DNA from 2 places in the Vibrio sp. BS-M-Sm-2 genome. Region 1 is predicted to be linked to the other one. Evidence: predicted binding sites of a transcription regulator. Region 1 holds the regulator's gene; the other holds the start of a gene.
The links. The regulator MetJ, encoded in region 1, represses methionine synthesis genes. The targets are predictions, from matches to a motif close to TTAGACNTNTANANGTCTAA.
Positions count from the first base shown of each region.

Region 2: metE (5-methyltetrahydropteroyltriglutamate--homocysteine S-methyltransferase) is a predicted target of MetJ. The motif match lies at 9,640-9,659, and genes of this name have one in related genera.

Region 1 is NZ_CP167894.1:2,187,790-2,200,222, reverse strand. It holds gene metF (methylenetetrahydrofolate reductase) at 1-499, opposite strand, end outside; gene AB8613_RS09980 (bifunctional aspartate kinase/homoserine dehydrogenase II) at 797-3,208, opposite strand; partial or broken gene AB8613_RS09975 (O-succinylhomoserine (thiol)-lyase) at 3,211-4,391, opposite strand; gene metJ (met regulon transcriptional regulator MetJ) at 4,600-4,920, shown strand; gene AB8613_RS09965 (malic enzyme-like NAD(P)-binding protein) at 5,128-6,435, opposite strand; gene rpmE (50S ribosomal protein L31) at 6,768-6,986, opposite strand; gene priA (primosomal protein N') at 7,318-9,519, shown strand; gene cytR (DNA-binding transcriptional regulator CytR) at 9,760-10,764, shown strand; gene ftsN (cell division protein FtsN) at 10,887-11,426, shown strand; gene hslV (ATP-dependent protease subunit HslV) at 11,650-12,198, shown strand; gene hslU (HslU--HslV peptidase ATPase subunit) at 12,257-12,433, shown strand, end outside.
Region 2 is NZ_CP167894.1:3,188,044-3,200,476, reverse strand. It holds gene AB8613_RS14650 (dicarboxylate/amino acid:cation symporter) at 1-1,067, shown strand, start outside; gene AB8613_RS14645 (ABC transporter substrate-binding protein) at 1,188-1,961, opposite strand; gene hisC (histidinol-phosphate transaminase) at 1,972-3,123, opposite strand; gene AB8613_RS14635 (LysR substrate-binding domain-containing protein) at 3,305-4,192, shown strand; gene AB8613_RS14630 (hypothetical protein) at 4,480-4,728, shown strand; gene AB8613_RS14625 (septation protein A) at 4,862-5,443, shown strand; gene yciA (acyl-CoA thioester hydrolase YciA) at 5,710-6,108, shown strand; gene AB8613_RS14615 (YciI family protein) at 6,303-6,599, shown strand; gene AB8613_RS14610 (GspS/AspS pilotin family protein) at 6,601-6,996, shown strand; gene metE (5-methyltetrahydropteroyltriglutamate--homocysteine S-methyltransferase) at 7,086-9,449, opposite strand; gene AB8613_RS14600 (LysR substrate-binding domain-containing protein) at 9,731-10,642, shown strand; gene AB8613_RS14595 (DUF4250 domain-containing protein) at 10,784-10,984, opposite strand; gene AB8613_RS14590 (hypothetical protein) at 11,100-11,780, opposite strand; gene AB8613_RS14585 (YgiQ family radical SAM protein) at 12,017-12,433, shown strand, end outside.

The DNA.
Region 1 (12,433 bases):
TAAGATCTGATTGAGCGCTTTTTGCTTCAGGGTGAACCTCAGGGAATGCCGCTACTGAGATATCAAAATCGTGGCGAGATTTAAGTAACTCTACTAGGTCAGATGCGTACATCTCTGGCGCACCACCACCTGCTGGAATATCACCACGTAGCGCAACAATACTCTCGATACCATTCGCCCAGTAATCGTCAGCGATTTGAATCAGCTCTTCGCGGCTCGCATCAATACACGTTAGGTGCGGTGCAGCCACTAGGCCGGTTTGGTTCTTAATTTCTTTAATGATTGAGTGGGTACGATCACGCTCACCCGAGTTTGCACCGTAGGTTACCGATACAAATTTTGGTTGAAGTGTTTTAAGACGGTGAACAGAGTTCCACAGGGTCTCTTCCATCTTCTCACTGCTTGGTGGAAAAAACTCAAATGACACATTGATGTTGTCAGAAAGCTCAGCGATATTCTGATTTAAAGCGTCGATATGACTAGCGTGTGTGTATCCCATCTTACTCTCCCTGTGGCAAAAGCAACCACTAAAAACTCAAATCCTTAAACGACGTTTAGACGTCTATATGTCTGTAGAATGTATTGAATACGATTTAATGTCAACAGATCCATTATGAATTTTTCTCAAGTAGATCGTGAGTAAAACTCAAGTCGCTAGATCGATCGCAAAGCAGAAATAATGCAGAAAAAAGGCTGAAAAACACATCGTGCTTTCAGCCTTATTTATCTTAGTGAATAGTATGCCATTTACGTACTAAAACAATTGATCTAAGTATTAAACCAACCGATCTGAGCATCAGAACAGACTAGACATTCTGTTTAGGTCAGATTGAATTGCACCAGCCGTTACTTCACGACCAGCACCCGGGCCACGAATAACCAATGGATTATCTTTGTACCATTTGCTCTCAATCGCAAAGATATTATCGCAAGGCAGCAAGTTCGCTAGAGCGTGTTCTTTAGACAGAGCTTCAACGCCTACAGTTGCTTTGCCGTTCTTCTCTAAACGCGCGACGTAACGCAGAACTTTCTGTTGCGAATGTGCTTTTTCTAAACGTTCAGCCAACTCTTCACTCAGCACAGAAGCCTTATCAAAGAAGTCATCAACTGATAGCTCTTGCAGCTCTGCAGGTACGAGAGATTCTACTTTTACGTTTTCAGGTTCGATATCCAAACCCGACTCACGCGCCAGAATCACCAGCTTACGCATCACATCTGAACCATCTAGGTCAGCACGCGGGTCTGGTTCAGTCAGGCCTTGTTGCCATGCTAAGTCGACTAACTCGCTGAACGGCACCGTGCCATCAAACTGCTGGAACAACCAAGACAGCGTGCCAGAGAAAATACCCGACAGCGCAATGATGTCATCGCCACTTTCACGTAGGTCACGTACCGTGTGGTTAATCGGTAAGCCTGCACCCACTGTCGCGTTGTACAACCAATGACGGCTGATCTTAGCGAAAGCATCTTGTACTTGATGGTAATACTCACTCGATGCAGAACCAGCCACCTTGTTCGCCGAGATCAGGTGGATACCTTGTTGTGCAATTTGCAGGTACTTTGCTGCAAGCACAGGGCTTGCGGTGACATCGAGTACCACAGCTTCATCGTAACCCTGAATAGACCCCAAACGCTCTAACCAGTCGTTACCATTGTTGGCAATCGCTTCATCATCAAAACGCTTGCTCACCGAGGTCGCATCAATGCCTTGATCGTCGAACCAATAAGTTTGGCTATCAACTACCGCAACCAACTCAAAGTTCATTCCACGACGCTTTTCAAGTTCCGCTTTTTGCTCTGCAAACAGGCTTAACCAGCTTGAACCAATATTGCCCTTGCCACATAAAGCAATCGCAACACGCTTCTGCGCTTGGAATAGTTGAGAGTGAATACCTTTCACTAGGCTTGATGTTTCACTCTTACGAATCACAGCCACTAAGCTCAAGCCAGAGTTCGCTTCCGAGATGAACTCAACTGGCGAGCTCTTAAGCTGCTGGTAGAAACCGTAACAATGGTTCGGGTTCTTAGTCACGCCAGCACCCACGGCAGCAATCAAAGAGAAACCCTCTTTTAGCTTAATCTCAGCTTCAATCGCATGGTCTTGTAGATATTCTAATGCACCACCAGCGATCTCTTCCGTATAGGCAAGACGCAAGCAGTGTTGATCCGGTTCAAGCTCATAAGCCAGCGGCTCCAGTTGAGCGCGTTTAAGCCCTTCAAGCACTTCACTCTCTAGACGATCGAAATCATGGCCGTGACCAAAGGTCAGCTGCACGATAAGAACTTCATCCAGAGAAGTAATGATTTTGGCGCCACGCCCCGATGCCAGTACACGCTCTATCTGTGTAGAGCCCGCCTCCGGCTGATAGCTGCAGCGTAAGCTGAGATCCATAGCACTTTGAGCCACAGGCTGTAGCGTTCGACTGTGAAGCACTGGAGCCGCTAAACGAGCTAATTCACTGGCCTCATCAAGACGAAGCAGAGGTAGTAAGCACGCATCCGATACCAAACGAGGGTCTGCGCTGTAAACGCCCGCTACATCACTCCAAATTGTTACGCGTTCAACCTCAGCCAAAGCACCAATTACAGTTGCTGAGTAATCCGAACCGTTACGGCCGAGTAGAACCGTTTCACCCTCAGTATTTTGAGCCATAAAGCCAGTAATAACGACACGGCAATGGGCATGCTGCGCCAAAGCTTCTTTAATCAGAGGATAAGAACGTGCGCGGTCAACTTCAGGTTGAGCACCTACTTCTGCACGCAAAAAGGCACGAGCATCTTGAGCAACCGCTTGTAAATCATGTTGGCACAACAAAGCGGCTAACAGACGTGAAGACCAAACCTCACCGTGTCCTAGCACTTGTGCTTTTTGCGCTTCGCTTAGAGGAGCCGTTAACTCACCCAAAGCGGTAAATTCTTGCTGAATAGTGGCCGTTAGCTGAGCCGCAGACTCACCTTCAAGCAGCGCTTCAATCAGCTCAAGTTGGAACTGACGAAGTGCTTGCAAACATTCGTGAGCGATACGACCATCTTTATCGAGCGCTTCAACAAACTCAATCAAGCGGTTAGTTGTTTTACCCGCTGCCGACACCACGACCAAGTCAGTGGCTGATGAGTATTCTCTAAGAATGTTGACCACGCGCTGGTAACACTCAGGATTCGCTAAGCTGCTACCACCAAATTTATGTAGCTGGCGAAAGGTTGCCATTATTAACCCTCCCCTTCAGCAATAAAGCCTTGTGTCTTTTCAAACGCTTGCTTGAGGTCATCAATCAAGTCTTCTGCATCTTCAAGACCAACAGAAAGACGCAGTAACTGTTGAGAAACACCCGCTTCTGCCAGCGCTTCTTCGCCCATTGCACGGTGAGTCATCGAAGCAGGGTGACAAATCAAGCTTTCCACACCACCCAGCGATTCCGCCAAAGAGAACAGCTCTAACTTATCAACAAAGTATTTAAGCGCCTCGAATGAGCCCGCAAACTCAAAGCTCAGCATTGAACCAAAGCCAGACTGCTGCTTCTTCGCGATATCATGACCCGGATGTTCAGGAAGGCTTGGTGGTAAATCGTGCCGACGAGCTCTTGCTGCTGCAGAGACGCCAGAATTTCACGTGAGCTTTCTTCGTGAACTCGCATACGCGCACCTAGCGTACGAATACCACGTAGAGTCATGTAGCTATCAAATGGTGTGCCGGTCGCACCAATACAGTTGCCCCACCATGCTAGCTCTTCAGCGTGCTCTTCAGTTTTCGTGACGACAACGCCACCAATAACGTCCGAGTGTCCGTTGATGTACTTGGTGGTTGAGTGGATAACAAAATCCGCACCCAGTTCTAAAGGCTTTTGGAACACTGGAGTCAAAAACGTGTTATCGACAGCAACCAGAGCACCAACCTCTTTCGCTTTACGGCAAGTTTCTGCAATATCAACCACACGAACCAAAGGATTCGATGGTGTTTCAATTAAGATCAACTTTGGCTTAAGCGCGATCGCCGCATCCAGCGCCGCTTGATCCGATTGATCAACGAACAGAACTTTAAAGTCACCTTTGAGTGAGCGAGTGTTAAACAGACGGTAAGTACCGCCGTAGCAGTCGTGTGGTGCGATAATAAGATCATCGCCGCCTAGGAAAGCAGAAACCCATAAGTTAAGCGCCGAGGTACCACAATTAGTGACAACCGCGCCTTTACCCGATTCAAGCTCAAACAGTGCCGTTTCTAATAAACCGCGATTTGGGTTACCAGAACGGGTGTAATCGTACTTTGGCACTTCACCAAAAGCGGGAAACCCATAGTTAGTCGAAAGATAAATAGGTGGGACAACGGCATGGTGTTGCGTGTCTGACTCGATACCAGTACGTACTGCGATGGTTGCTGGCTTCCGGCTGCTCATAGGTGCTTCCTTACAAGTTTTGCGTCTGAGAATCACAGCTGCTTGTCGGCATTTTGCGGCTGTGTTAGATATATGTTATTCACTTTACTTTCATAAACGTGAGACGTCAACACTTCTAGACGTCCATATGTCTTTGCTTATGGCGGTAAATCCCGCTAAAATCACCACTATTAATTTATTCTAACAACTAAAGTGATGAAGGTACGCAATGGCCGACTGGAATGGTGAATACATAAGCCCATATGCTGAGCATGGAAAGAAAAGCGAACAAGTAAAGAAGATTACAGTTTCTATCCCTCTAAAAGTGTTAAAGGTTCTAACTGACGAGCGTACTCGCCGCCAGATTAACAACCTACGCCATGCAACAAACAGTGAGCTACTGTGCGAAGCCTTTCTACATGCGTACACAGGCCAACCACTACCAACGGATGAAGACCTTCGTAAAGACCGTCCTGACGATATCCCTGCTGAAGTGAAAAAGCTGATGACAGAAATGGGCATCGAGTTCGAAGCGTTTGACGAAGAATAAAAACAACTCAGTCACTGCCTTCATTATTGATTCGCTCTAGCTGAACCCTATTTATCACACCGCGCATTGTTTTTTATGACTGCGCTGTGAATGATAGACATAAAAAAACCGACTCCAGATGAGTCGGTTTTTTATTATTCTTTTCGTCTCGATAACGAAACGACGATACCAGAAGATTATGTCATCCAGTCTCTATGCCATATGCTTCTATGCCATGTAGTTAGCAGGCATCTCGATACGAGCTACGCCAGATTCAACAGCCGCTTCTGCTACTGCTTTTGCTACGCGAGGAAGTAGACGTGGGTCCATTGGCTTAGGAATGATGTAACCCTTACCGAACTCCAGTGCAGTCTCGCCCGCAGCTGCTAGTACTTCAGCTGGAACTTCTTCTTTCGCCAGTTCACGAATCGCTTTAACCGCCGCTAGCTTCATTTCGTCATTGATTTCGCTCGCACGCACGTCTAGTGCACCACGGAAAATGAATGGGAAACAAAGTACGTTGTTTACTTGGTTAGGGTAATCACTGCGGCCTGTACCCATGATAAGGTCAGAACGAACTTCGTGAGCAAGCTCTGGCTTGATCTCTGGATCTGGGTTTGAACATGCAAACACAACTGGCTTATCAGCCATCAGCGTTAGAGCTTCTGCTGGAAGCAGGTTAGGACCCGATACACCCAAGAACAGGTCAGCGCCTTCGATAACATCTTCAAGCGTACGCTTGTCGGTATTGTTTGCGAACAGCTCTTTGTATTCGTTTAGGTCATCACGACGAGTGTGGATCACACCTTTACGGTCAAGCATGTAGATTTTTTCACGCTGAGCGCCACACTTAATCAGTAGTTCCATACAAGCAACCGCAGCTGCGCCAGCACCTAAACAAACGATCTTACACTCTTCAAGTTTCTTACCTTGAAGTTCGATCGCGTTCAGCATACCCGCTGCTGTCACAATCGCAGTACCGTGTTGGTCATCGTGGAATACCGGAACATCACAACGTTCAATCAGGCGACGTTCAATCTCAAAACAGTCTGGTGCTTTGATGTCTTCCAGGTTAATACCGCCGAATGTATCTGCGATATTCGCAACCGTATCAACGAACTCATCGATTGTGCGGTGTTTTACTTCAATATCGATAGAATCTAAACCAGCAAAACGCTTAAACAGGAGCGCTTTACCTTCCATAACAGGTTTAGAAGCAATAGGACCAAGGTTACCTAGGCCAAGAATCGCTGTACCGTTAGAGATAACTGCAACCATGTTGCCTTTACCTGTGTACTTATAAACGTTATCGACGTTCTGTGCGATCTCGCGAACAGGCTCGGCTACGCCTGGGCTGTATGCAAGTGCTAGGTCTTCTGCAGAGTTTGCAGGCTTCGTCAGTTCTACGGCAATTTTGCCAGGAATTGGGAACTCATGGTAATCAAGAGCTTGCTGACGGAATTGTTCTTGAGGCGATAACGATTTTTCAGATGATAACGCTTGAGAGGATTGAGCTTGGCTGCTGTCTTCAGACATAGGTGTAGGTTCCTAGGGTATTATTATTTGGGGGATCTTGTTCATGTTAATGGATGTACTTCAAAGTTCCTAGGTGGTTGAAGCCTCTGTCTCATTAAAAAACGAGATTTCACTACTAATAAGACCAGTGAGCAGTTGAAATTACTGTCGCTTGTTGAACTTTCGAGCTGAATTTGGTGAAGAGAGGTACGCAAGGAATTGCCCTGCAATAGAAAGGTAGGCACCTTATCGTTAGGCGGGATTGAAGCTTGAATGAAAGTCACTGCTTTCTCAAATTACAGGCAACAAAAAAGGACACCGAAGTGTCCTTTTTCATGTCTAAATAGCGAGAATTACTTCTTGCTAGAAAGAGCACCGAAACGCTTGTTGAAGCGATCAACACGGCCGCCAGTATCTACGATACGTTGCTTACCAGTGTAGAACGGGTGACATTTGTCACATACGTCTAGGTGGATTGATTCTTTTGCTAGCGTTGAGTTGAACTCAAATGTGTTGCCGCAAGAACAAGTTGCAGAAACTGCTTTGTATTCTGGGTGGATTCCAGCTTTCATGGGATAACCTCAAGTAGGCCGTGTCGCTATACGATTCTAAGCCGCACACCACACGTAGTTTAAAAAAGAAATAAAGACACCGCATCGACACAAAAGAGTGATGAAGCCATACCTTTAAGGCGCAGTATAGTAATGAATCTAAAAGGCAGGATCAACTGATTTGATACATTTTTCACCAATTCTCTCTTTATTTCCTTTATCGCCCTGAGATTTCGAGCTGTCGTTGTCTGTATACGTTAACTCGCCGCCTTCATCCAAACTGCTTCTCGAATTTAACCGCCTTATCCTTTAGACTGTTCGCTCTCGTCAACTCAGATAAAGCCGTCCCTTTATGCGTCCAATGATTGCCCGCGTGGCACTGCCTGTTCCACTCGACAAGCAGTTCGATTACAAGATTCCTAGCCATCTATTTCCGATTATTGGTGGACGAGTCTCTGTGCCTTTTGGACGACAAACCTTAACCGGTATTGTAACGGCTCTGGTTAACGAATCTGAATTCGAGCTAGACAAGCTCAAACCCATTAAAGCCCTATTAGACAATCAGCCTGTTTGGCCGGAATCTGTCTATTCACTGTTAATGTGGTGCAGTCAATTTTATCAGTACCCTCTTGGCGAGACCTTTGCTAACGCCCTTCCGAGCGCTCTAAGAAAAGGCAAAGCCGCCGACTTCGCAACGCTGGTTGAGTGGCAGTTAACGCCATCAGGCAAAGACCAACTGATGCAAGGTTTTGGTCGCGCAGTCAAACAAGCCAAAGTGATGCACATGCTTGAGCACGGCCCCGTACCCCATCAAGAGTTCATTGATGAAGAAGTTGGCAGCGCCGTACTCAAGACACTAGAAGAGAAAGGCTGGATTGAATCGGTAGAGAAAAAGCCGAAGCGTCAGGCGTGGCCAGTTGATCTTGAAAACGACCAAGACAAACCTAAGCTCAATGCTGAACAAGCCATCGCGATTGCGACCGTAAATAGCCAAACCGACTTTGGTTGTTTCCTGTTAGAAGGCGTTACTGGCTCAGGTAAGACCGAGGTTTACCTGAATATGATTAAGCCGATTCTCGATCAAGGTAAACAAGCGTTAGTACTCGTGCCTGAGATTGGCCTCACCCCTCAAACGATTAACCGCTTTAAGCGACGCTTTAATGTGCCTGTTGAGGTTATCCACTCAGGTTTAAACGATTCTGAGCGACTGAATGCTTGGTTATCGGCGCGTGATAAAATAGCGGGCATCGTGATTGGTACCCGTTCGGCTCTGTTCACGCCGTTTGCGGATCTGGGCATTATCATTGTCGATGAAGAACACGACGCGTCTTATAAACAACAAGATAGCCTGCGCTACCACGCTCGAGATGTGGCGATCATGCGTGCTCATAAAGCACAGATTCCAATAGTGTTAGGCTCGGCGACTCCGGCCTTTGAAACACTGCACAACGCTCAGATTGGTAAATACAGTTATCTCACCCTTACTTCACGTGCGGGTGTCGCACTGCCGACCACCAATAAGGTATTGGATGTTAAAGGAGAATATCTAGAAAGTGGCTTGTCTGCGTCGTTGATTGCAGAGATGCAAAGACACCTCAAAGCAGGTAACCAAGTGATGCTGTTCCTCAATCGCCGCGGGTTTTCTCCGGCATTGATGTGTCACGATTGTGGTTGGACAGCCGAGTGTAAGCGCTGTGATGCGTACTATACCTACCATCAATACAGTAATGAAATGCGCTGCCACCATTGTGGCTCGCAACAGCATATCGTGCACAATTGCCAAGGTTGTGGGTCTGCGAACTTAGTGACTGTGGGTGTCGGTACCGAGCAGTTAGAGGCTCAGCTTGGCCAACTATTCCCTGAATACAAAACCATTCGTATTGACCGTGACAGCACCCGCAGGAAAGGCAGCTTAGAAAGCGCACTAGAGTCGATTCGTAAGGGGGAATACCAAATTCTTATCGGTACGCAGATGCTTGCTAAGGGCCACCATTTCCCTGATGTGACACTCGTGGCGTTATTGGATGTCGATGGCTCTTTATACAGCAGTGACTTCCGAGCCTCTGAGCGTCTTGCTCAGCTTTTTATTCAAGTGGCTGGTCGTGCAGGTCGTGCTAGTAAGCCAGGTGAGGTGATCTTACAAACGCACCACCCAGAACACGGGTTGCTGCAGGCGCTACTACATAAAGATTATAACCACTTTGCTCAAACGGCCTTGGCAGAGCGTAAACAGGCTATGTTGCCACCTTATACCTTTATGACGCTGTTTAGAGCAGAAGCGAACGACACGCGCTTGGTGGAAGAGTTCTTACGTCAAGTTCGTCACACATTGGAATCGCATCCACTGTTTGATCAATATTGCATGGTGTTAGGGCCAACCCCGGCCCCGTTAGCAAAACGAGCGGGCAAATCTCGCTGGCAGTTAATCTTACAAACTCAGACGCGCTCGTTAATGCAGAAGCTATTAATGAGTGCCAAGCCGGCCATCAATATGTTACCTGCTGCGAAAAAAGTCCGTTGGTCACTCGATATTGAGCCGCAAGATTTGAGCTAAACCCACTTGGGTTAAAACTAATGATAAGTTTGTTCACAAATATTTCATATTTATCGTGAGCAACTTCACACTAGTCATGTGATTTTTGTTAATCTAGCCGTAACTTTACACGGACTAAACGAATAAAATATTGCAATAAAAAAAGTGTTAGCAACACTTTCATAATATCTATTCGATTACATTTATTATTCATGCCTTAGATACTTAGGCAGCAAAGGAACTTAAAAGAGGGTTTAATTTATGGCGACAATGAAGGATGTTGCCCAGCTAGCAGGCGTCTCAACAGCCACAGTATCACGTGCATTGATGAACCCTGAGAAAGTCTCAGTTTCAACTCGTAAACGAGTGGAAACAGCAGTACTTGAAGCTGGATACTCACCCAATACATTAGCTCGAAACTTACGTCGCAACGAATCAAAAACCATCATCACAATCGTTCCTGATATCTGTGACCCTTATTTCGCCGAGATCATTCGTGGTATCGAAGATGCCGCAGTAGAAAATGACTACCTTGTCTTACTGGGTGATAGCGGCCAACAAAAGAAGCGTGAGTCTTCGTTTGTTAACTTAGTTTTCACCAAACAAGCTGACGGCATGCTGTTACTTGGCACTGACCATCCATTTGATGTCAGTAAGTCTGAACAAAAGAACTTACCACCAATGGTGATGGCGTGTGAGTTTGCCCCTGAGCTTGAACTTCCTACCGTACACATCGATAACCTGACCTCGGCATTTGAAGCGGTTAACTACCTAGCTCAGTTAGGTCATAAACGTATTGCTCAAATCTCAGGCCCAGTATCAGCAACACTTTGTAAGTTCCGTCAACAAGGCTACCAACAAGCGCTACGCCGTGCTGGAGTCTCAATGAATCCAGCCTACAGTACCGTCGGTGATTTTACCTTTGAAGCGGGTGCTCAAGCAGTTCGTCAATTGCTAGCACTACCTGAGCAACCAACCGCTATCTTCTGTCACAACGATGCGATGGCCATTGGCGCTATTCAAGAAGCGAAGAAGCTAGGCTTACGCGTTCCTCAAGACCTATCGATTGTCGGCTTCGATGACATCCAATTTGCTCAATACTGCGATCCACCGCTCACCACCATCTCTCAACCTCGTTATGAGATTGGACGCCAAGCGATGTTGATGATGCTTGATCTACTGAAAGGCAACGATGTGCAAGCAGGTTCGCGTCTACTTGAAGCTAAATTAGTGGTTCGAGGCAGTACAGCACCACCTCGAATGTAACCCTCAAAAATACCCTTACAAATCTGCGGCACATTTTGATGTGCCGCTTCCATTTCTACACTATTATCCTCGCGCAATCTGGATTACCATGAGGGCAGAATCAGCAACTATTGAATTGTCTTGTGGCTAATAGAGATTATGTAAAGCGCGGTCGTGGTACGAAAAAGCCGACCAAGAAACAAGCCCCTCGCCGTAAACCTTGGCGCAGTGGTCTTTTGGCGATCCTCCTTGCCGGTGGTTTTGGTTACGGACTTTACCTATTGAGTAATGATCCTGAGCCGCCAGCACCAACACCTGTGGCTACCAAACCAAAACCTAAGCCAAAACCAGCGAAAGTGATTCCACCGCCTCCCGAAGAGAAGTGGGACTACGTTGAAACGCTGCCAAGCCGCGAAATTGAAGTAAAAGCCAAAGAACAACAGATCTCTAAGATCCCTTACGTGATGCAGTGTGGCGCTTACAAAACGTCAGCACAGGCAGAAACGCGCAAGTTAGATATTGCGTTCCAAGGTATCTCGAGTGAAATCCGTAAAAAAGACGGCAGTAGCTGGTACCGTGTGGTTCTAGGGCCATACAAATTGAAGCGTGACGCAGAACGCGATCGCCATAAGCTGCAACGAGCAAAAATCGAACCTTGTGCTATTTGGAAAGACACCGAGTAGTTTTGAGTTCAGCGTCAGTCTCTGTCTTAGTAAAAGCCAAAACCAAACACCGAAAACCTCCCATTGTGGAGGTTTTCTTTTATCCCCCTCCCCTTTAGCCAAATTTCCTTACAACTTCCACCGATAAGTTGCACGACATCACTCCCCCTTCCTTGAATTATCCGAGCACCATCCTCATATACTTTTTATACCCAAAGATAAGAAATATTAAGAGGCCCTACTCGTGACTACCATTGTATCTGTACGTCGTAATAATAAAGTCGTCATCGCGGGTGATGGACAAGTATCTCTAGGCAATACTGTAATGAAGGGCAATGCCCGTAAAGTACGTCGCCTATACAACAACAAAGTACTGGCAGGTTTTGCTGGCGGTACCGCTGATGCTTTCACGCTATTCGAAAAATTTGAAAGCAAGCTGCAAATGCACCAAGGCCACCTGACCAAAGCTGCCGTTGAGCTAGCGAAGGATTGGCGTAGCGACCGTGCTCTACGTAAGTTAGAAGCACTGTTAGCAGTAGCGGATGAGACCGCTTCACTGATCATCACAGGTAACGGTGACGTAGTTCAACCTGAGAACGATCTGATTGCGATCGGTTCAGGCGGTAACTTTGCTCAAGCAGCAGCTACTGCACTATTAGAAAATACTGATTTAGATGCGCGTGAAATCGCAGAGAAGTCGCTGAACATTGCAGGCGATATCTGTGTCTTCACCAACCATCACCACACTATTGAAGAACTAGAAAGCACCGTTGAGCTGCCAAAGCCAGAGTAACGACCGCTTCCATCAATAACGTTGTATTCAACAGTGATTAAAGAATTAAGGAAAAACCATGTCTGAGATGACTCCTCGCGAAATTGTTCACGAACTCAATCGCCACATAATCGGCCAAGACAACGCTAAACGTTCAGTTGCCATCGCTCTGCGTAACCGCTGGCGTCGTATGCAGCTTGAAGAAAGCCTGCGTGTTGAAGTATCACCAAAGAACATCCTAATGATTGGCCCAACG
Region 2 (12,433 bases), 1.0 Mb from region 1:
CTGCTGGTCTGGGCAACAGTTCATCTGCAGGTAAAGTCGGTGTAACAACACTAGGTTACTTTGCACTAACGTCTGCACTTGCTGTAGCACTAGCGCTGGTAATGGGTGAAGTATTCGAACCGGGTCGTGGTATCGATGTTTCTGGCGTTGAAGGCATGTTCTCTTCTGAATACGCTGCGAAAGGCGAACTTCCAACGTTCTGGGCAACCATCACTGGCATGATCCCTACCAACGTTTTCCAATCATTGAATGAAGCAAACATTCTGCAAATTCTCGTTTTCTGCTTGTTCTTTGGTATCGCGCTTTCTAAGCAAGCGAAAGAAAAACGTGACCCTATCATCAATGGCGTAAACGCGATTGTTGACGCTATGGTTTGGATGATCAACAAGGTGATGATCATCGCACCACTTGGCGTATTCGGCCTAATGGCAGAAGCAGTAGGTACTTTCGGTTTCGGCGCACTTATGGTTGTGTTCAAACTGTTCATTGTTTACATCGCTGCGATCCTGATTTTCGGCTTTGTTGCCTACCCACTGATGATTCAAATCTTCACTAAGACTTCAGCTAAGAAGTTCCTAGTAGCAATGAAGAAGCCTCAAGCGGTAGCACTATCAACTGCTTCATCAATGGCAACACTACCAGTAACAATGGAAACAGTTGAGAAAGAGCTTGGCGTTCGTAACTCTACTGCTTCATTCGTTCTGCCTCTTGGCGCGACGATCAACATGTCTGGTAACGCGATCTACTACGGCCTAGTGGCTATCTTCTTCGCACAGCTGTTCAACATCGACCTATCTATGGGCGCTTACGTTGCTATCATCGTAACGTCTACGCTAGGTGCAGTTGGTCAAGCTGGTGTTCCAGGTCCTTCTTTCCTAGTGGTTGCAGTTCTTCTTGCGGCTGGTATCCCTATCGAAGGTCTACCTCTGTTGTTCGCTCTCGACCGTATCTTCGACATGATCCGTACTGCTCTAAACATCACTGGTGATGCAGCATGTGCCGTAATCGTTGATTCTCTAATCGAAGACGAAACGAAAGAAGCTGAGCTACAAAAACAGCAAGCGTAATAAATAAACGCTAAGCTAGTGGTGACTGAATTAGCACCACCAGCTTAAACTAAAAAATCCGAGAGCCTCACAGCCCTCGGATTTTTTGTTTTTGGTGTTCTAATTTAGGCGTTAGACGAATTATAAATCAGCGCCATAGATATCAAACGTAAAGTACTTAGACGCGATCTTGTCGTAGGTACCGTTCGATCTGATCTCCTCAATCGCGGCATTGAATTGTTTCGCCAGTTTTGAATCCTGTTTTCTTAATGCTAACGCCGTACCCTCGCCAATGTAGGCTTTGTCGGTTACTGCTTTGCCTTTGAACTCAAAGCCCTCGCCTTCTTTCTTATCTAAGAAAGCCAATGACAGTTGATCTGAGTTGCCGAAAGTTAGATCTAGACGACCGTTTTGCAGATCCAGATAAACTTCATCTTGGCCGGTATAACGCTTAATGTTTGCCACATCGCCAAACTTGTCAGTTACGTAGCGATCGTGAATCGTACCTTGCTGAACACCGATGGTTTTGCCTGCTAAGCCTGCCTCATCAACGCTGAACTCCGCGCTTTTAGCAGCAACAAACACAGCTGGGGTCTGGTAGTACTTATCAGTGAACAAGATCTTGCGCTTACGCTCTTCGGTAATACGCATCGACGCCATGATCACATCTGACTTTCTTGCCAATAAACTTGGAATCAACGAATCCCAACTTTGTGAAACCCAAGTACAATCGAGCTTGGCTTGCTCACACAAGGCATCAGCTATCTCAATATCAAACCCGACAGGCACACCGGCACTGTTTTTGTAGTTGAATGGCGGATACGTAAAGTCTGACGCCAAACGGATTTCTTTTGCCTGTACCGTTGTACCAAGTAAAGCGGCCGTAAAAGCGAGTCCTAGTATTATCTTTTTCATCATTGCCATCCTAGATATGATCTTTATCGAGTTGAGATTGAATTTCTATATATTGATCTTGTTGATGCTTTCGTTTTTGCTGATCTTGTTGAGTCTGTTGTAGCTCGGTTTGGTAGCGTGTAAGTGACGTTATCACTTCTAGCATGCTCTCTTGGCTACCAATACTGATTCGTACGCAGTTACGCAAGGCAGGTTCGTGGTTTTGATTCCTTATCACAATGCTATCCTTCGCCAATACACTGAACACTTGATACCCAGGTTTTTGACGTAGCAAAATAAAGTTCGTCGATGAGGGGTAAACTGACTCGATGAAATCAAACTGCGTTAACTCACAAGCAAACCAGTTACGTAGCTCGACCAATTTTAGCGTCGCGTCTTCCATCACAGAGACTCGTTCATCAGACAAAGCGTCTAAAACGATTTGAGATGAACAATCTGGCATCGGATAAGGTGGAATCAGCTTCGCGATATACTGCATCACATTTTGACTCGCTAAGATAAAGCCACAACGAACCGCAGCCAATCCAAACGCCTTCGACAAAGTGCGAATCACAACCAAATGTGGATAGCGTTCAATAAGGCTAACGGCTGACGTTTGTGGTTCAAATTCGATATACGCTTCATCGACTACCACTAGCGACTTTCCAATCGTGCCTTCCAGTACCTGAATCAAATCCAATTTAGGAATCACATTACCCGTTGGGTTGTTTGGTGAACAAAGAAACACGATATTCGCCAGTTCCGCTTTATTCACGATATCAGCGACGTTCAGGCTGAAGTCTTCCTGCAATGGAGAGTCCAAGGTATTAATCGCCAATGCATCGGCGCAAAACTCATACATCGCATACGTTGGAGAACAGATAAGTATGTTGTCGCTCGCCGGTTTACAGAATGTTCTGATCAGCAAATCAATCGCTTCATCTGCACCACGAACGGCAACAGTCGCAGCATCAGTGCCACAGTAATCTTGGTAAGCCTTAGCAATATCTTGTGGTAAGAAGTCTGGGTATCGGTTGTGACTTGCTTCTCCTTGAAACAGCGAGCTTTCCAATTCATTGGCGTTTAGCCAGACACGTCCATCACCACCAATTCTTCTAGCTGATTGATAAGGTATTAATTTTTTTACAGCCTGAGGTACTAAGCTATCAATAAAAGATGTCAAGAAGCTATCCCTTTCACAAAATCACAATGTCTTCATCATTGCCTTAATATTCAAAAAATGTGACTTATACACATATTGAATCACAAATGATGATTAAGTATTTACATTCAAACAGAACACTATTGATAAATGAATCGAAATAATCACATAATAGCCATGATAAAAAATCATAGGTCAAGATATGAATCGCACACTACCTTCAACCAAAACCTTACTCGCGTTTTTGTCTACGGCAAGGCATCTCAACTTTACGCGAGCTGCACATGAGCTCAATGTCACGCAAGGTGCAGTCAGTCGTCAGGTGTTGTCGTTTGAAGAAAGCCTTGGCTGTGATCTCTTCTATCGTCATGCTCGCGGGCTGTCTTTAACGCCGAAAGGAGAAGAACTGGTTCCCTTGATACAAGGAACGATTCATCAACTGCAATCGGCTCTAAATCAAGTGGCTAGCTCTCCCTCCAAGATCAAACTCAACGCACCGAGCTGTATTACCTCTTGGTTATTGCCTAAGTTGATGTCCTTTCAACAGGCCTATCCTGATATTGATGTCGAGCTCACGTCGACCATCAAGCACGTTTTTGAGCCAAGCTTTGATCCCTTCGATGCGGTGATTATTTATGGCAAGAAACCAAACCAACACTCAATTGTTAGCCAACTACTGTTCAACGAGCAACTAGCTCCTGTCTGCCAAGCGCAAAGCATTACCAAAAGCCATCTTGTCAACGACGCGTCGACCATCATCAAGCCACACAAGCTTGCCCAATACACTTGGCTACACGCCAACAATGAGCAGAGTGATTGGCGACTTTGGTTGGAACACATAGGAAGCCACGACCTTTCAAGTAAGAACAACCAGCAATTCGCGACACTCGATCAAGCTATGAATGCTGCCATTCAAGGGTTTGGTATTGCCATAGGCGACATCACGCTGGCCACGCAAGATATTGATTTAGGTAGATTGGTGAAAGTGAGTGAAGGCAGTGTCTTTTCGGGAAATGGATACTTCCTATTACAACCCAAAAACCGTCAGAATGCCTCGCTATCAACCTTAGTCGATTGGCTAGTCGATTAACGGTTATCAAATTGCCAATTCAGGAGCCTAAAAGCTTCAGTAGATCGTCATAATGAGAATTTTACCATTCTCAAAATAAAACTATTTTCCGTCAGCCCCGTATTGGTGTTTAGATAATAGAACGTACGTTCCTTTAACTAATTGAAAAGAAGTTCAATTCTATTTGATTGGGGAGACGCTCTATTCAATTGGAAAAAATGGCATTCGAATTGCTTTGTCATAGATAACCCAACCAATATACAGCAGGTTGCATCATTATCACTGCAGCTTGTCACGGAGGATAGGCTATGACCTTACAAAGACATACGTATTACGGCTTAATTCACCATGGAATTAAAACCCTGCTAATGGATCGAATTGGCCACTTCACAGAACGTGAATATCACGAGTACCTAGATCTAACAACGGGTAAATCGACGTGTTTTGCCATGAGTGAGCAAGAACTCGAAAATACCTTAGATAGCTTGAAGAGCGAAGGCTACCTTGAAGACATCAAGAAGCTGATACCTCGCTACCAAACCTCGTCAATGAGATAATCTGTTAAAACTCGTTAAACACGATGAGCGGTTAGATTGAATTAATTAGTACCCAATTGTCTCGGGCTATTTAGCATCGAGACAGTTTTCGTTAGACTGTCTGCAACTCAATTAACTGGATAGTCAGTGCCTCATGAAACAAATTCTTGATTTCATTCCTCTCATTATTTTCTTTGCGCTGTATAAGATGTATGACATCTATACAGCGACTGGTGCTTTGATCGTTGCATCTGCAGTTCAAATTATTTTGACATACTTCATCTACAAGAAAGTAGAAAAAATGCAGATCATCACGTTCCTTATGGTTGCCGTATTTGGTGGCATGACCATCTTCTTGCACGACGACAACTTCATAAAATGGAAAGTGACGATCGTTTACGCTCTATTCGCTATTGGCCTGACAGCCAGCCACCTTATGGGAAAATCAGCAATTAAAGGCATGTTGGGTAAAGAGATCACACTGCCTGATGCCATATGGGGCAAGATCAACTGGGCTTGGACTCTATTTTTTACCCTATGTGCCATTCTCAACGTTTACGTTGCTTTCAGCCTACCATTGGATGTGTGGGTTAACTTCAAGGTGTTTGGCCTGCTAATAGCAACATTACTATTTACGCTGCTTACGGGTGCCTACATCTATAAGCATTTACCAAAAGATCAACAGCTACAAAAAGAGCAGCAAGAGCTAACTGATAAAAATACTGACGAGAAGTAACCCCAAGGGGTGAGTCCTCATTCCGTTTTTGTTACAATTCTTGTCAATATGCTATACCTAGCGGCCAATGATACTCGTGATCATTGGCCGTTGGCTTTTCTGTGTTGCGGAAACTGGTCAAAATAAAGCCTATTATTTAGTGACAATCTCACTAAATTAACGGCCATCTGGTTTCTTGTTGTTCATTGCACTCATTTGCCAATGTACCCAATCAGTCAACACATCAGTTTTTATTTAAGATAATCAATACCACCAAGAGTACTACAATGACGATTCAATCAACTTTGAACCCAATTGGTTCTTTACTTCTTCGCACCTTGGCGATGCCTTCTGATACCAATGCAGCAGGCCAGATTTTCGGTGGTTGGATAATGTCTCAACTCGACCTTGCTGGCGGCATACTGGCAAAAGAGATCTCTAACGGCAAAATAGTCACCGTTTCAGTATCGAGTATCGAGTTCAAACAGCCGGTTTCAGTAGGTGATGTGGTGTGCGTTTATGGTGACTGTACTAAAATTGGTCGTAGCTCGATGAATATCGACCTAGAAGTATGGGTTAAGCCTGTACTTGATCACGGCATCGGCGACCGTTACAAGGTGTGTGGCGCGACGTTCAATTACGTGGCAGTTGATGAAAGTGGCAAGCCTCGCTCTATCAATAAATAGGACTTTCGACAGCCCTATCGCACTGTAAGGTCTTTAGCCATTTCGATTAAAAATGCTAAAGACCTTCTCACTCTCCCGCACCAATTCACAATTTCTTATCATTAGTCCTTCCAATACCAATTAGTTCGCGTAAATTAGCAAGATAGCGAATTTAAACGCCCCAATTTAGTGAAGTAAAATAAGGATATCTCAATATGTGGTACGTGATTTTTTCTCAAGACGTCGAAAATTCATTAGAAAAACGCCTAAGTGTTCGCCCACAACATTTAGAACGCCTACAAACACTTCACGATGAAGGCCGACTGTTAACAGCAGGCCCAATGCCAGCCATTGACTCAGATAACCCTGGTGAAGCAGGCTTCACAGGTTCGACTGTGATTGCTGAGTTTAATTCTTTAGAAGATGCACAGACGTGGGCAGACGCAGACCCGTACATCGCTGCTGGTGTCTACCAAAATGTTATTGTTAAACCATTCAAGAAAGTATTTTAACGTGAAAAAATGGATTATTGGCTCACTGGCTTTAGCTCTGCTTGCAGGCTGTTCATCAAGTGAGCATGACGAACAAAGACAGCTAGAGATGATGGCTCAGCACCGTGCTGGCGTTTTATCTGCCGGCTTGCCGATTGAGTACGGCCCGTTGTCGGTCATGCGAGTACTCGCAAAAAACACCGTGATTGAAATCATGATGATCTACAACCAAGATGCTAAAGGTGCGAAGCCTTTAAACCAAGTTGTTGATATGAGTGTGAATAGCTACTGCACTAACTCAGAAGTAAGAGCAAACCTAGACATGGGCTTGGCTTACAACATTAAGATTCGCAACACACGCGGACAATTGATGGTTGAGAAGCTGATCAGCAAAGATACTTGCCAGAGCAGCAGCTAGATTCGAGATTCGAGATTCGAACAAATATGAACTTCAAAGCCTCGCAGTTACGAGGCTTTTTATTTTGAGTCATATAGCTCTAATGATAGTTAAGCTTCTGTTGACTCCCACTCTTTACGCAGTGCCTTAGTCGCAGAGACTAAGTTAGTCAGTGCTGCTTCTGTTTCTGCCCAATTACGTGTCTTTAGACCACAATCTGGGTTTGCCCATAAACGTTCTGCCGGAATTTTCTCCGCTGCTTTCTTCAACAGACCAATGATCCACTCTTGCGATGGAATGTTTGGCGAGTGAATATCGTAAACACCTGGACCAATAGCATTCGGGTAATTGAACTCTTCAAACGCTTTAAGCAATTCCATATTCGAACGAGAGGTCTCAATGGTAATTACGTCAGCGTCTAGTGCGGCCACTGAATCAATGATTTCGTTGAACTCGCTGTAACACATGTGTGTATGGATTTGCGTCTCAGGCTTGGCACTCGCGGCTGAGATCTTAAAGGCATCAACTGCCCATTCTAAGTATTCTGCATGGTCACGTTTTTTCAATGGTAAACCTTCACGAATCGCAGGTTCATCAATCTGAATAATGTTGATTCCTGCATCTTGTAGGTCAGATACTTCATCACGCAGCGCAAATGCTAATTGGTTAGTAATATCTTTACGCGAGATATCCTCACGCGGGAACGTCCAACACAAAATAGTGACCGGGCCAGTCAGCATGCCTTTCATCTGCTTAGATGTCAGTGATTGTGCATAAGTCGACCACTCAACCGTCATCGGTTTTTCACGCTCAATGTCCGCGACCACAATCGCAGGTTTCACGCAGCGAGAGCCGTAGCTTTGTACCCAGCCAAATTTGGTGGTCTGAAAACCTGCTAAGTTCTCTGCAAAGTACTCCACCATGTCGTTACGTTCCGCTTCTCCATGCACCAACACATCTAAATCGAGTGCTTCTTGACGCTTCACCGCATCGGCGATATGACCTTTTAGTGCAGTCGTGTATTCCGCTTCACTCAATTTCCCGCTGCGATAAGCGCTGCGCTGAACACGTATCTCACCAGTCTGTGGAAAAGAACCAATCGTAGTCGTTGGCAGTAATGGTAAACCTAAAACTTCCGACTGATGTGCAGCTCGCTCTGGGTAAGGGGTACTACGGTCAGCGAGTGCTTTGGTAATCGTGTTGAGGCGAGCCTGTACCTGTGGCTTATTAACATGAGTTGCACTCTTACGAGCTACAATCGGCTGGCTATAAGTCTCGCACGCTAAAATGGCATTTTGATCGCCGTCCAGCGCTGCACCCAATAAGCTCACCTCAGTCACTTTCTGTTTTGCAAAGGCAAACCAACTCTTCACTTCTTCGCTGAGTGTCTCTTCTAACTCAAGGTCGACTGGGCTATGCAGCAACGAACATGAACTTGCGACCCACAATTTGTCTCCTAGCTTCTCTTTCACTGGCTGTAGTAACTCAAGCTGCGCGGCTAAGTCAGCTCGCCAAATATTACGGCCATTGATTGCACCTGCAGAGAGCACCCAATCTTCAGGTAGTTTATTCACCACTTCATCAAGTTGCTGCGGTGCGGCAGCCAAGTCGATATGTAAACCATTCACTGGCAGTTTTACGATTTTATCTAACGTATCAGTCACTGAATCAAAGTAAGTAGTAAGCAATAGTTTCACATCGCCTTGAATCACTTGATAAGCCAGTTTGAATGAATCAGCCCACTTAGTTTCAAGTTCCAGGGATAGTATGGGCTCATCGATTTGCACCCACTCAACGCCCAACTTGGCAAGCTTAGCTAAAATCGCTTGGTAGGCAGTAAGTAGACGTGGAAGCAAGGTTAAACGGTCAAAGCCCTCTTCCACTTCTTTGCCTAGATATAAGTAAGACAGCGGACCTAGAAGAACTGGCTTCACCTTATGCCCAGCTTGAATGGCTTCATTCACTTCATCAAACAGTTGTGGCCAGCTCACTTCAAACGAATCATCTTTACTGAACTCTGGAACAATGTAGTGATAATTCGTGTTGAACCACTTGGTCATGTCAGATGCTGCAGTACCATCTTTGGCACTTTCTGAACCATGTTTCCCGCCACAACAAGTTGGCAGCTTTTGAGATTGTATTTGAGTTTGAGATTGCCCGCGGCCAACGCGGAACAAGGTATCTAAGTCTGGGAAGGCTTTCTCTTCTTCAGATCCACCAGCGTGACGTTTTGGTACATGGCCCAAGAGCAAAGTCGTTGTTAACACATGGTCGTACCATGCGAAGTCACCCGCAGTTACAAAGCTAAGATTCGCATCAGCTTGTACATTCCAGTTACGATTTCTCAGCTCGCTGCCTAGTTGTTTGAGTTCAGATTGACCAATTTCACCGCGCCAGTACTTCTCTAGTGTGAATTTGAGTTCGCGTTTTTCACCAATACGTGGGTAGCCAAGAATATGCGTTGTTGTCGTCATGAACCGATTCCTTATTCAATAATTGTTAGTATCTTTTCAGACTGCCTATTGTGTTCTTGCTTTCATAAAAAGGCGTCCGGATGGCTAAACTATCTACCGAATCAGCTCGACGAACAACGTCCAAATATTCATCTTGTTTATTAAAAATATTCATCATCAGCGAGTCAGAGATGAACACAATTAAATCCATCTGGACATCTAGACGTTTACAAATGATAAAAAACCCCGTAGGGTGATTATTAAGAAATATTGAATTGGCTTAGGGAATATGAGGAATACTCATGATAGAGCTTAAACATCTGCGAACATTGACCACCTTAAGAGACAGCGGCTCACTCACAGCCACAGCGACCTCTCTTCACCTAACTCAATCGGCGCTTTCTCACCAATTGAAAGACCTTGAGGCGCGTATTGGCGGTCAGCTTTTCCTGCGTAAAACGAGGCCAGTTAAATTCACCTCTGAAGGTGAGATTTTGCTTAAGCTCGCCGATGAGATACAGCCAAGAATCGCTAAAGCAGAGAACGAACTCGCAAGCCTAAAAGAGGACGTGAATGGGCGTTTGCACATGGCGATCGAGTGTCACTCATGCTTCCAATGGTTAATGCCCGCTTTGAAGGAGTACCAAGTTGCTTGGCCGAGTGTGACATTAGATTTTTCGTCAGGCTTTGGTTTTGAACCCCTACCCGCATTAATGGCTGGTGAATTAGACTTGGTGATCACCTCAGACATTCAGCCACGTTCAGAGGTTCACTATGAGCCACTTTTCGACTTCGAGATGCGTTTGATCACTGCAATTAACTCGCCTTTGGCTGATAAGCCAAGCATTGCTCCGCAAGATCTTAGCGATCTCACCATGCTCTCCTATCCAGTTCAAAAACAGCGTTTGGATGTTGTGAAGCACTTTTTGCAACCTGCAGGTGTAGAACCTAAGAAGTGGAAGCAAGCAGACAACACCTTGATGTTGGTGCAAATGGTATCGGCAGGATTAGGTGTCGCAGCATTGCCAAACTGGGCGATCAGTGAATTTTCACGACAAGGCTTAATCGCCAGTAAACCGTTAGGTAAAGGGCTTTCAAGAAGACTGTTTGCAGCGGTAAGAAACTCAGAGAAAGACAAGCGTTATCTGCAAGCATTCTTCAGCACTGCAAGGCAGCAGAGTAAGAGCCACCTGGATGGAATAAAGGTCGTTTAACGGTATTTCTGATTGTGTTCGCTAAGACAAAAAGCAAACGCCAGACACGCAAATCATAAACAAAAAAGTCACAGATTATCTGTGACTTTTTAGGTTTAGTAGCGCTTGTTTTGCGTTATCTGTTGATTCGCGAAAAATAGACTATCTTGCGTATGACTTAAACTGATTAGTCAGCGGATCGTATTGATAGCCAAGCATATCAAGCTTGCCGACGACACTTTCTATATCCATCTCATACATACTAATGAGCTCTTCAAAACTGTCGCACTCTAAGCGCAGTTTTTCGTTCACTATTCCCAGCAAGATAATGCTATCCAGACTTTTAACGTTACTTAAATCCATCTCGTACTCCTTACGAACACACCGACTAAAATTAAGTTTAGAACGCTTACCAACGCCATGCTAAAAAACTGATCACACTTCTTAATGAGAGTACGTGATTAATAAGAATGAGCGACTAAAGTGCCCAAACTGGCGTTAAACCAACAGCAGCCGCCAATAACATCAATAACGAAACCGTCAGTTGCAGCTTTTCAGGGGTCTTGACGAACAGTAGATGCCAACACCACACCACAATAGATGAGATTAGCAAAGCAAAGCTGAACAACAAAGTTGAAATCACAGGCTCTAGTTGAGCTTCAGAAAGGGAATAAACACTCACCACCGTCGCCAAAACCACCAACATACCCGTCAATACACCCACCACTGGCAAAACACGGTGGAATGCTTGCAAACGCGTTCTTGCGATCGTCAGCAATAAATGACCAAACGCAGCACCTAATAATACGACCAACAGCAGAGTCGTAATGATACCGACAGTGGTTACTTGTTCAGTCGCTTGAATTGCAACGTATGACAGCGCTAAACCGCAAGCAAGATACATCACCCAGATAGGGCCAGAATCACGAGTCTTCTTAGTTTGAACTTGTGAGTAGAAATAAAAGATTGTGAATACGACAAGGAATGCTTCAATTTTAACCGAAGCAACGGCAAGCCAAAGCACGCCAATCGCAGGCAACATCTTGTGGATACGACCACGTTGTCCTGGGCAAATATCCCCTTTTACCAGGATGAGGGTTAAGATCAGTTGGGCTCCTAAAAGCATCGGAGCAAATTGTACTAATAACGTTTCGACCATTGTGGATCTACTTCTTCAGACTTATTTTCGCGAATAATATCAAAAACTGCTGCGAACACTAATCAAAATCATAAATTAGCGACGTTATTCAAGACTTCAACTATGCTGTTTTATGGCTCTTTTGTCGCCATTACCGTAAAAAGACGAAAGACACCAGAACTAACAGGGGCATGTTCTACTGGCTAGTCTAGTCTCATGCCGCTATAATTCCCGCCTCAAAAATCAGAGGTTGAAATATGTACAGCGATATCACTCCTATTCACGAACACAAAAAATACTGGGCCGAGTGCTACGGAACTGCACCCTTTTTGCCTACCAGTAGAAAGGAGATGGATGCTCTTGGATGGGATAGCTGTGACATTATTATTGTAACTGGTGATGCGTATGTCGATCACCCGAGCTTTGGTATGGCTATCATCGGCCGTCTCCTTGAAGCTCAAGGTTTCCGCGTGGGCATTATCGCTCAACCAAAGTGGGACAATAAAGATGCCTTTATGAAGCTAGGTAAACCTAACCTATTCTTCGGCATTACAGCGGGTAACATGGACTCCATGATCAACCGCTACACCTCTGATCGCAAATTACGTCACGATGATGCTTACACGCCAAATAACGAAGGTGGTAAGCGTCCTGACCGTGCAACTCTGGTTTAC